Regions from separate parts of the Planococcus versutus genome, predicted to be linked through region 2. Evidence: riboswitches for the same ligand, from Rfam matches in the RefSeq annotation. Region 2 holds a riboswitch; each other region holds the start of a gene.
The links. Region 2 has a riboswitch for thiamine pyrophosphate ahead of thiT (energy-coupled thiamine transporter ThiT). Riboswitches for the same ligand answer to the same signal wherever they lie in the genome.
Positions count from the first base shown of each region.

Region 1: another riboswitch for thiamine pyrophosphate. It lies ahead of I858_RS09290 (YkoF family thiamine/hydroxymethylpyrimidine-binding protein); the one in region 2 lies ahead of thiT (energy-coupled thiamine transporter ThiT).
Region 3: another riboswitch for thiamine pyrophosphate. It lies ahead of tenA (thiaminase II); the one in region 2 lies ahead of thiT (energy-coupled thiamine transporter ThiT).

Region 1 is NZ_CP016540.2:1,799,697-1,802,976, forward strand. It holds one part of gene I858_RS09275 (IS3 family transposase) at 1-798, opposite strand, end outside; one part of gene I858_RS09275 (IS3 family transposase) at 798-1,044, opposite strand; gene I858_RS09285 (GNAT family N-acetyltransferase) at 1,255-1,806, shown strand; TPP riboswitch at 1,989-2,094, shown strand; gene I858_RS09290 (YkoF family thiamine/hydroxymethylpyrimidine-binding protein) at 2,183-2,773, shown strand; gene I858_RS09295 (ECF transporter S component) at 2,775-3,280, shown strand, end outside.
Region 2 is NZ_CP016540.2:921,287-924,566, reverse strand. It holds gene I858_RS04585 (hypothetical protein) at 1-253, shown strand, start outside; gene map (type I methionyl aminopeptidase) at 365-1,114, opposite strand; gene thiT (energy-coupled thiamine transporter ThiT) at 1,259-1,834, opposite strand; TPP riboswitch at 1,931-2,028, opposite strand; gene I858_RS04570 (M20 family metallopeptidase) at 2,176-3,252, shown strand.
Region 3 is NZ_CP016540.2:2,951,202-2,954,481, forward strand. It holds gene thiM (hydroxyethylthiazole kinase) at 1-601, opposite strand, end outside; gene tenA (thiaminase II) at 603-1,286, opposite strand; TPP riboswitch at 1,379-1,482, opposite strand; gene I858_RS17390 (hypothetical protein) at 1,602-1,766, opposite strand; gene I858_RS17395 (hypothetical protein) at 1,919-2,158, opposite strand; gene rlmN (dual-specificity RNA methyltransferase RlmN) at 2,373-3,280, opposite strand, start outside.

The sequences.
Region 1 (3,280 bases), 880 kb from region 2:
ACAGTTCAAGCGCTAGCTGGTTAAGCGTGTCAAAGCACATTCCGTTGATGAGTTCCGTCTTCAAAATCTTGAACGTGGCTTCCGCCACCGCATTATCGTAAGGGGTTCCTTTTTGGCTCAGCGACCGTTCGATTTGGTGCGTCTTTAATAGCGCATCGATGCCGGTGTTCTTGAATTCAGATCCGCGGTCCGTATGGAACAGCTTCACGGCTCCCAAGTCGCCTTTGACCGATGCGAAGGCACGTTGAACCAGGGCAGCGTCTTTACGCTCGCCCAGACTGTACCCCACAATTTCACGGTTGTATAAATCGAGAAGGAAACAAATATAGTTCCAGCGGCCGCCAACCTTTACATACGTCAGGTCGCTGACCAACACGGCGTTTTTCGCTGCCGGATTGAATTGGCGGTTCAGCACATTCCGGTATGTCGCTTCATTGGGAGGCGTGACCATCGGTTTGTAGGATGGCAGCGCGTATTTCGATTGGATGCCAAGTGACGCCATGAGGCGTCCAATACGGCGTCTCGAGATCACCCATTTCTTTCTGTTCGCCAACTCTTTTTTCAGCTTGCGTGTGCCATAGACGCGGCGATTCTCGTGAAAGATCGCCCAGATTTCGTCTTTCAACTCCTGTTCTGCTTGGGCTTTTTGGTGTGCTTTTTCTACCGAAACGGAAGTCTCATAGTAAAAGGTGCTGCGGGCAATTTGGAGGACAGTGCACATTGCTGATACTGAATAGAGGTGTTGATTCTGTTGGATAATCTCTATTTTCGTCCCATGATCAGCGCCGCTTGCTTTAAAATATCCACTTCCATCTCCAACTGCTTATTTCGTTTTTTGTAGGCAAGCAATTCCGTTTCCAAAGGGCTTCGGTTATCTTTTTCCTCGAACGAGCCAGTTTGATTGGATTGGGCAATCCACCGATCGAGGGCGGAAGCCGTCAGGTCGTATTCCCGGACAATATCCGGTCGGCTTTTTCCGCCTGCGTGCAGCGCGACGACCTGTTTTTTGAATTCTGGGGAAAATGTTCGTCTTTTTTGTGGCATGGTAGATTCTCCTCACGTATAGTGGACTATTCTACGCCCCCTTATTTTTTCTGTCCAACTAAGTGTAGACTATCCAGAATGGTATATTTGTAAGAAGAATTCGACAAACTTCATAGTAAGTAAACAGTACGATTTGATGAAGTCGTAATGAGGGTACGGATTCCTTAGAGGTTGAGCAGCTATAAAAACTGATGAAGGTGGCGATTGGTCGTGAAAAAGAAATTCCCAATTATTGAAACAGATAGATTGATTTTACGAGAGGTACTAAAAGAAGATTCAGCTGATATGTTCCTCTATTTATCTGATAAAGAGGTAATGAAACATATGGGGCTAGAACCTTTTCAGACCCAAAAAGAGACACTCGATGAAATTGGCTGGTACCAAACCATATTCAAAGAGGCCACAGGAATTAGATGGGGAATAACACATAAAGAAAATGGAAGAGTTATTGGAAGTTGTGGTTTTTTTAATACGCACCCTGAGCATTCCCGAGCTGAGATCGGTTATGAATTAAGCAAAGAGTATTGGGGTAAAGGCATTGCTAGTGAAGCATTGGAAGCTATCATTCATTATGGGTTTCAACACTTCCAATTAGAACGCGTTGAAGCATTAGTCGAGCCTGCTAATTCTGCTTCCTTAAAACTGTTAGAGAAAAACGGATTTAAACAAGAAGGATTATTAAGACATTATGAATTTACTTGTGGCAAATTCGATGATTTATACATATATTCTATTTTAAAAGGTGATGTGGTCACTACTTAAAAAAATTTTACTTATTGAAGAACACTTACTGAGTAATCATTTTAGGAAAGAGTAGCTGTAGCTCTTCTTTTTTGTTTGTATTTATCATCCGACCACTTTTTTCAATCTTCTCTTTACTTCCTTTACTACTTCATCTACACTAGAGCCATCGGGAATAACCCGAACACAAAAACCGCATACGTTTTCTGCACTAGGGGTGCCCACTTTGGCTGAGATGCAAGCGCAAGCTTCGATCCCTTAAAACTCGATCAGGATAATACCTGCGTGAGGAAGTGTGGCGCATTTCTGAAATAATTCTTTTCATTATTTGTAGACTATGGCTGCATCTTCACGGATGCGGTCTTTTTTGTGCAAATTTTTAAGGAGGAATTAGAATATGGAACCACTACAATGCGGTATGAGTCCAATTGTCGGATTTCGTTTTTCACTCCATCCGATGGCTAGTAATTTTGTCAAAGTAATTAAAGGAGCGTTAACCGACATCGACACCTCGAACGTTTGGTTGCATACGGATGATGTTTCGACAATTATACGCGGTAAGCAAATTCACGTTTTCAATGTTGCCAAAGCACTGACGTTGCACACAGCAAAAACTGGAGAACATGTCGCACTTTCCGGTACCTTTTCGATTGGCTGTCCTGGTGATTCGTCAGGAGATGTCTTTTTAGAAAAAGATGATGTGTTGTTAAATACAGACAAAACACAACAATACGTGTCATCTCAATTTGCGCTGTACCCAATGAACAACCCAGATTACATGGCGGTTATTTACCATGAAGTTGAGCGTGCCAAACAACAAGGTGTTTTTAATGACTCCATGCATTACGCAAGTGGTATTGACGGCGATATTCATGACGTATTCTCTTTTTATGAACAAGCATTCACTAATGCCCTTTCCGACAAACATCGCCATTTGGTGATGACTGTGTCCATGAGCATTAACAGTCCGTCGCACGGAGGTTCGTAAAATGCTGAAATCGTGGAAATTAAAAGAAGTCATTTTGATGTCATTATTTGCAGTTGTCTTTGGTATTGTCTATTTATTGTTTGTTCACGCAGCAAACATTTGGGCAGCTGTAATTGGTCCACTCGCTTATGAATGGATGTTTGGCATTTGGTTTATTGTATCAATTATCTGCATGTATATTATTCGTAAGCCTGGCGCTGCCTTTCTTTCTGAAACGATAGCTTCAGCCATTGAAGTCCTCATTGGTAATGCCGTTGGTCCACGTCTTATTTTATCTGGCGTCATTCAAGGACTTGGCGCTGAAGCCATATTTGCAATGACCGGCTATAAACATTTTAATGTTTTAGTGCTCATGCTTGCCGGAATTGGCTCAGCTGTTTTTAGCTTTGTTTACGGTTACTTTATTTCAGGTTATGCAGTACTAGATCCGTCTTTTATCGCATTAATGTTTACAATTCGTGTCCTTAGTGGTGCGATTATTGCAGGAATTGGCGGGAAGTATATTGG
Region 2 (3,280 bases):
CAATTGGAGCGGCTGGGGACTGAGCGATCAGTTGTGGACCGTAATTATGTTGACTGTTGCGACTGCACTTGCTTTGCATATTCGGTTTCATCACATGGATATTCCATTTGCATTTGTCTTTATTTGGGCATTTATCGGAATTGCTGTTAAATACGGAACAAGCGAAATGCTAGTCACAACAGCTTCTTTGTTTTTAAGTGGTGTGATCTTGACGGGGATATTATTAATTAAAAAAAGAATAACAGCTATTTAAAAACTGCGAACACTCTCGTAAAATCGAGTGTGTTCGCAGTTTTTTAAAATTTGACTATAAAAGTTCAAGAATTTTACCCGAACCTATTTAATGACGTCATCATAGTTGTTATTAATTTAGTTTTGTCAAAAGAATTGGTTCTCCTTTTGTTACAAGCACAGTGTGTTCGATTTGCGCGACTACTGATTGATCTGGTGTGATAAATGTCCAGCCATCACCAGATTCGATAATGTGTTCAGATTTTTGAGAGATAAAGGGTTCTACGGCTAACACCATACCTTCTTTAAGAATAGTTGTTTCCCATGCATCGTAATAATTTAAGATGTGCTGCGGCGCTTCATGAAGCGATTTCCCAATGCCGTGCCCCGTCAAATTTTTGATAACAAACAGCCCTTGTTCTTTTGCTTCGCGTTCTACTGCTTTACCAATTTGATTGAGTTTTGCACCGGCTTTGACCTTTGTCATCGCACGATCAAATGCAGAAGCGGCAGCTTCACAAATTTTTTCTTTTTCTGTGTGACCTTCTCCTACTACAAACGAAATGCCCGTATCAGAAAAATAGCCTTTATAAGACCCTGAAACATCGATGTTCACAATATCTCCGTCTTTTATTAAGCGACTCCCTGGAATGCCATGAGCAACTTCTTCATTAACGCTGATGCATGTATATCCTGGAAAATCATATTCTGCTTTTGGTCCAGAAACGCCACCAAGCTCTTCAAATAATTTGCCGCCCAACTCGTCGATTTCTTTCGTCGTCACGCCAACTTTTGTGGCAGCTTTCATCGCTTCACGAATTTCAGCTACCATTTGTCCAGCTTTTTTTAACATTTCAATTTCTTTTTCAGTAGTTGCTATCATTAAATACCCTTCTTTCAAGCTTTTCTATTCAAGAATTATACCATAAAATTAAATTAGAGGCTTCTGAGTTGTTTCTTTAACCAACTTAAAAAAACTGTGGACAAACTCGAGCAATTCGAGTTGTCTACAGTTTTTCCATCAACTTTAAGCTTTGGCATCTACTAGTTTAGGTGCTGCCGCAAAAAGCGCAGAGCACACAAAAGCAGCTAGCAGAAATACCGGTATCATGTAAGTAGCATTGTAAATAATTGAATAAATGACTACATTTCCATCAGCAAACATACCAAAAAACAAAATCCCCGTTACTACATGGACAAAATAGCGCAAGACAGATGCAATCAGCACACCTGCCACAATCGTCAGAAGCATCTTTCCAGTATGCTTAGCTTGTGCATGTTCTATATATTTTGCACGCATAATACCAGCTAATCCCACCACTCCGTATGCCAATAAGTAATCTAAGAGCACCTGTAAAATGACAAAACCGAAAGATAAAGGTGTCACTGAGATAAAGCCAGAGACAATTTGCAGCAAGCCAACCAATAACCCAGTCAAAACTCCTGCTCCAACTCCTCTTCTAAAAGCAATTAACACAATTGGGATCATGACAAAACTAACCGATCCACCTTGAGGCATGCGGAATGAGATAAAATCCAAAACAAATCCAAGAGCCGCAAAAATCGCAATTTCTGTCATTAGTAATACTTTCTTGTTTCTCATGACTTCCTCCTTATGTGTAGTGCACATCACCAGAAGGGCCGTGAATAAAACCATATAAAAAACGACATCAGGACAGAGCCTGGCATCGTTGTAGGGGCCGGTTTCTATCCACATCCCTGCGCAAGTACTAACTTACAGGTTCAAAGGGTAAGAACGAATGTTCACTCTCAGCTAAAGCTCCCCTTGTGGTGTATACAATTATTTGACTTTCTCTTGTATTGTACACAAGCCTCTTCTTTATTGCAAGACTGTTTTAAGATACACTCATAGGGTAAAGAAAAGAATAGCTACGACAGTCGAAAGGTGGTGAAGGCAAGCAGAACTCAAGGCTTGCCACGGACATGATTGAATTGTTAAAAGAACTAATCAAAATACAAAGTGACACAAAAGAAGGAGCCAATAAAGCGCTTCGCTATTGCGCCAATTGGTTAACAGAAAAAGGAGAAAATGTCACTGTTCACGACAACAAAGGGTATTTAATGCTGACAGCAGTTAAAGGGCAAGGAACCGAGACGATTATTTGGAATGGTCATGTCGATGTCGTTCCAGGACATGAAGAGCAGTTTGTTCCTTTTGAACAACAAGGACGCCTTTACGGTCGAGGATCTGCTGATATGAAAGCAGGCGTCGCAGCAATGATGCAAGCATTTGTTAAGCTCAACAGTGCTAAACTAACTCGTAACGTACAATTACATATTGTAACGGATGAAGAAATTGGTGGACGCAACACTTCAAAATGGCTAGTCGAACAAGGATTCCACGGTGATTTCGTTATTTGCGGAGAGCCTACGGGATTAAAAGTTGGCTTGCAATCTAAAGGTATTTTACGAATGGATATGACATTTAAAGGACAACCCGCTCACGGCAGTCGACCTTGGGAAGGCATCAATGCGATAGAGTCTGCGATGACATTTCATCAAGCAATCACCAACTTGCCTTTCCGAAAAGAATCTACGGAATACTACGACCAACCTTCTGTAAACTTACCGATTATTAAAGCAGGAGATCGCTATAACGTCGTTCCAGAAATTTGCGAAATGTCGTATGATATCCGTTTTATGCCAGGACAAGACAAAGAAGAAATTGTTCGTCAGCTGGTTGATCTAGCGAAAAATTTAGACATCGATATGGAATACAAAGCGTCAGGATCTACACCTGCACTGACCACAACAAAAGAAAACCCATATATTCAAAGCTTACAAAAAGCGATTTTAACAATAACTGATGAAAAAGCGATTTTGTTTGGCCAACATGGTGCTGCCGATACACGTTATTACGCAGCCGTAACAGGTGGCGAAGGTGCAATCGAATTTGGACCAAGCGGAGAAGATTGGCATGGTAACGCTGAGTATGTATTGATTTCAAGTGTTCACGCATACAAAAACATCTTGCTTGCTCACGCACAATCTACAGAATAAGTTTGGATTCTGGTATACTTGGGAAACT
Region 3 (3,280 bases), 1.2 Mb from region 2:
CAGCTAGTCCTGCAGCGACTACACTGCTCAATAAACAACCGGTTCCCGTGATAGATGTCATCATTGGATTTCCAAAAGGAATTTTACTCACCGATTTACCATCTGTAATAATATCTGTTGCTCCAGTGACTGCTACAAGTAGTCCTAATTTTTTAGCAGTAGAAACAGCGAGCTTTTTAATGTCTAGAAGTCCTTCTCCCGCGTCCACCCCTTTTGACTGCCACTGTTCTCCAGCTATCGCTGCAAGCTCTCCTGCGTTGCAGCGAAGGACATTAACGTCTACTCTTCCTAAGATTTCTCGAACAGCTTCGATTCGGAATTTGCTCACTCCAGCTCCAACGGGATCTAATACGACTGGGATTCCTAATTGATTGGCTTTTTTTCCGGCAATCAACATACTTTTCAACGATTCCGCATGCAAGGTGCCAATATTTAAAGACACTGCTTGCGATAAGGCAGCAAGTTCCGCTGCCTCTTCATGCGCTTCTCCCATAATAGGCGAAGCGCCGATCGCTAAAAGACCATTGGCTTGAAAATTCGACACGACATGATTTGTAATGCAATGTATAAGTGGTGATTTTTCTTTTATTTGTTGAAACACTTTACACACCTACTTTATCGATTGAATCTATCGACCACGATTGTCTTTTCCAAGCTTGATCCCAAAAATTTAATTCGTAATAGCTGCTTTTTTGGAAATGGTCTTTTAATTCGTTGCGGCGTTTTTCTGGCAATTCTTCTGCTAAACGGTTCATCCGTTCAACTTGCTCCGTAACGAGTTCGCTAAATTCTTCGGAACCGTAAGTTTTAATCCAACGATCATAAATTGGATGATTGGGTTTAGCATTTTTTAATCGCTCCCCAATTTCGTAATACAACCAATAACAAGGCAAAATCGTGGCCAATACATCTGCGAGGTCCCCTGCAGACGCACGATACATATGAGATACATACGCATATGCTGTTGGAGAAGGTTCGAACACTGCCCATTCTTCTTTTGTGACTTCAAGAATTTCCATAAATGATTCATGCAAAGACAACTCAGCCGTGCTAGTGTGTGCCGCATGAATGGCAAAGCGTTGCGTCGTTTCCAAGTCTTTTGCTTTAGATGCACCGAGTGCTTGGATTTTAGCGAAATGTGATAAATAATAAGCATCTTGCATGACATAAAAACGGAAGCGATCCATAGGTAACGTACCATCTTCAATTCCTTTAACGAATGGATGATCGAAACTCGCTTGCCATAGGGGGTCACATTCTTTTCTTACTTCTTTACAAAAAGTCATTTCTCCATCTCCTTTTTTTGTGTGAACTTACACAAAAATAAAAACGCCGCTTCCCAGTAAAGGAAAGCGGCGTATGCAGTCGATAAGAAAATAGCAGACGGTCGCCACTTCCCTCCGCTGGTATGATCCAGATCAGGTTCAAAGGGTCCGAGCTTATGCTCGTCTCAGCCGATATCCGGCTCCCCTAGTGGTGTTTTTATTTGTGTTTTCGACATCACTATATCATAGATTCTGATAATACAATAGTCCTTATCAATTTTCCCACTAATTTTAGACAGAATTGCATGTATCAGTAATCAGCATTTCTTAAAACTATTAATTAATAAACACGGTAATATCATTTTCATTTTTCTCCACCAACTTTTCTACTAAGCTCATATAATCTTTCCCAAATTCCTCCATCCATTCGAGACCACTAATATCTCCACTCCCCAGTTTCTCCTCAAGATACGCATTGATGTAAGCATTTTGTTCGTTCATTTTTTTAGCGTATTGTGTTTGGAACTCCTCAGGTGACATATCTAGTTTTTTAGCTTGAGCTATAGCATATGCACGTACTTGCTTACTGCCTTCATCTTTTGTGTTTTCAGGAGGAAGTTTTCAAAATCATCATGGTTTTTTTCCCCCGTCAACTAAGCAGAAATATCAAGGTCCATTTCCCTCACCTCTTGTTTAATTAACTCTACTTGGATTGCTGAATCCAAATAATCTAATGCGCTATCGTCAGGATATAAAAATCGTAAATCCCCTATTGTAATTTCATGATTATTTACAATAGCGGCTACTTCATGATCCTCGTATGTTGAAAGGCCACTACAACTAGTTAAGACAGTCGTTCCAAGGAAAATCCCTATACACAGAACCTTCTTCAATCCTTCACTTCCTTTGTTAATACACGATTATTATTAGACTTTTATTTAAAAATCGATTGGTGAATTACCCATTCTACTAAGATTCATACGTTCTTAGGCTTCGGAAAGTTTCAGCAATTTAAAATACGTATTTTTTGAAGGAGCGCAACTTAGAATCATTTATTTTTCAACATAAAAAAAACGCCCCCTGAAAGTTCAGGAGCGCTTGTGTTTATTAAACGGTTACTGCTTTTTTCTCTTTTTTGATTTGCTTGCTTCGTAATTGACCACAAGCTGCATCGATGTCGGCGCCTTGCTCATGACGTACGCCACAGTTGATGCCTTTTTTCTTCAAAGCATCATAAAAAGCAGCAATTGCTTCCGGCGTACTTTGTTGATATTGATCGTGTTCATCAACCGAATTGTACGGAATCAAGTTGACGTAAGATAAGTGGCGCTTGTCTTCGAGCAACTTCGCCAATTGAATGGCTTCTTCTACATGATCGTTGACGTCACGCAGCATAATGTATTCAAACGTGATGCGACGGTTGGATTTCTCCAAGTAATAATCGATCGCAGCCATTAACTTCTCGATTGGATACGCTTTGTTGATTTTCATAATACGCGTACGCAATTCATTAGTTGGCGCATGAATTGAAATTGCAAGGTTCACTTGCAAGCCTTCATCTGCATACTCATAGATTTTCGGCACGATTCCACTAGTCGATACGGTAATATGGCGAGCACCAATAGCTAATCCTTTTTGCGAGTTTACAATGTTTAAAAAGCCCATCAAGTTTGTATAGTTATCGAATGGTTCGCCGATTCCCATAACAACGATATGGCTGACACGCTCTTCTTTTTGTTGTGTATCAAAATGTGCTTGCACTTGCATGATTTGCTCAACAATTTCGCCCGCGTTTAAATCGCGGCTTTTCTTCAATAGTCCGCTGGCACAGAAACTGCAGCCAATATTGCAGCCCACTTGTGTAGTTACACAAACAGAGTTACCGTATTTAAAACGCATCAATACGGTTTCAATCAAGTTGCCATCTTGCATTTTGAAAAGAAACTTGATCGTGCCATCTGCAGATTCTTGCTTGACTGTTTCTTCCAAAGTACGGATGACAAAATTATCTTCAA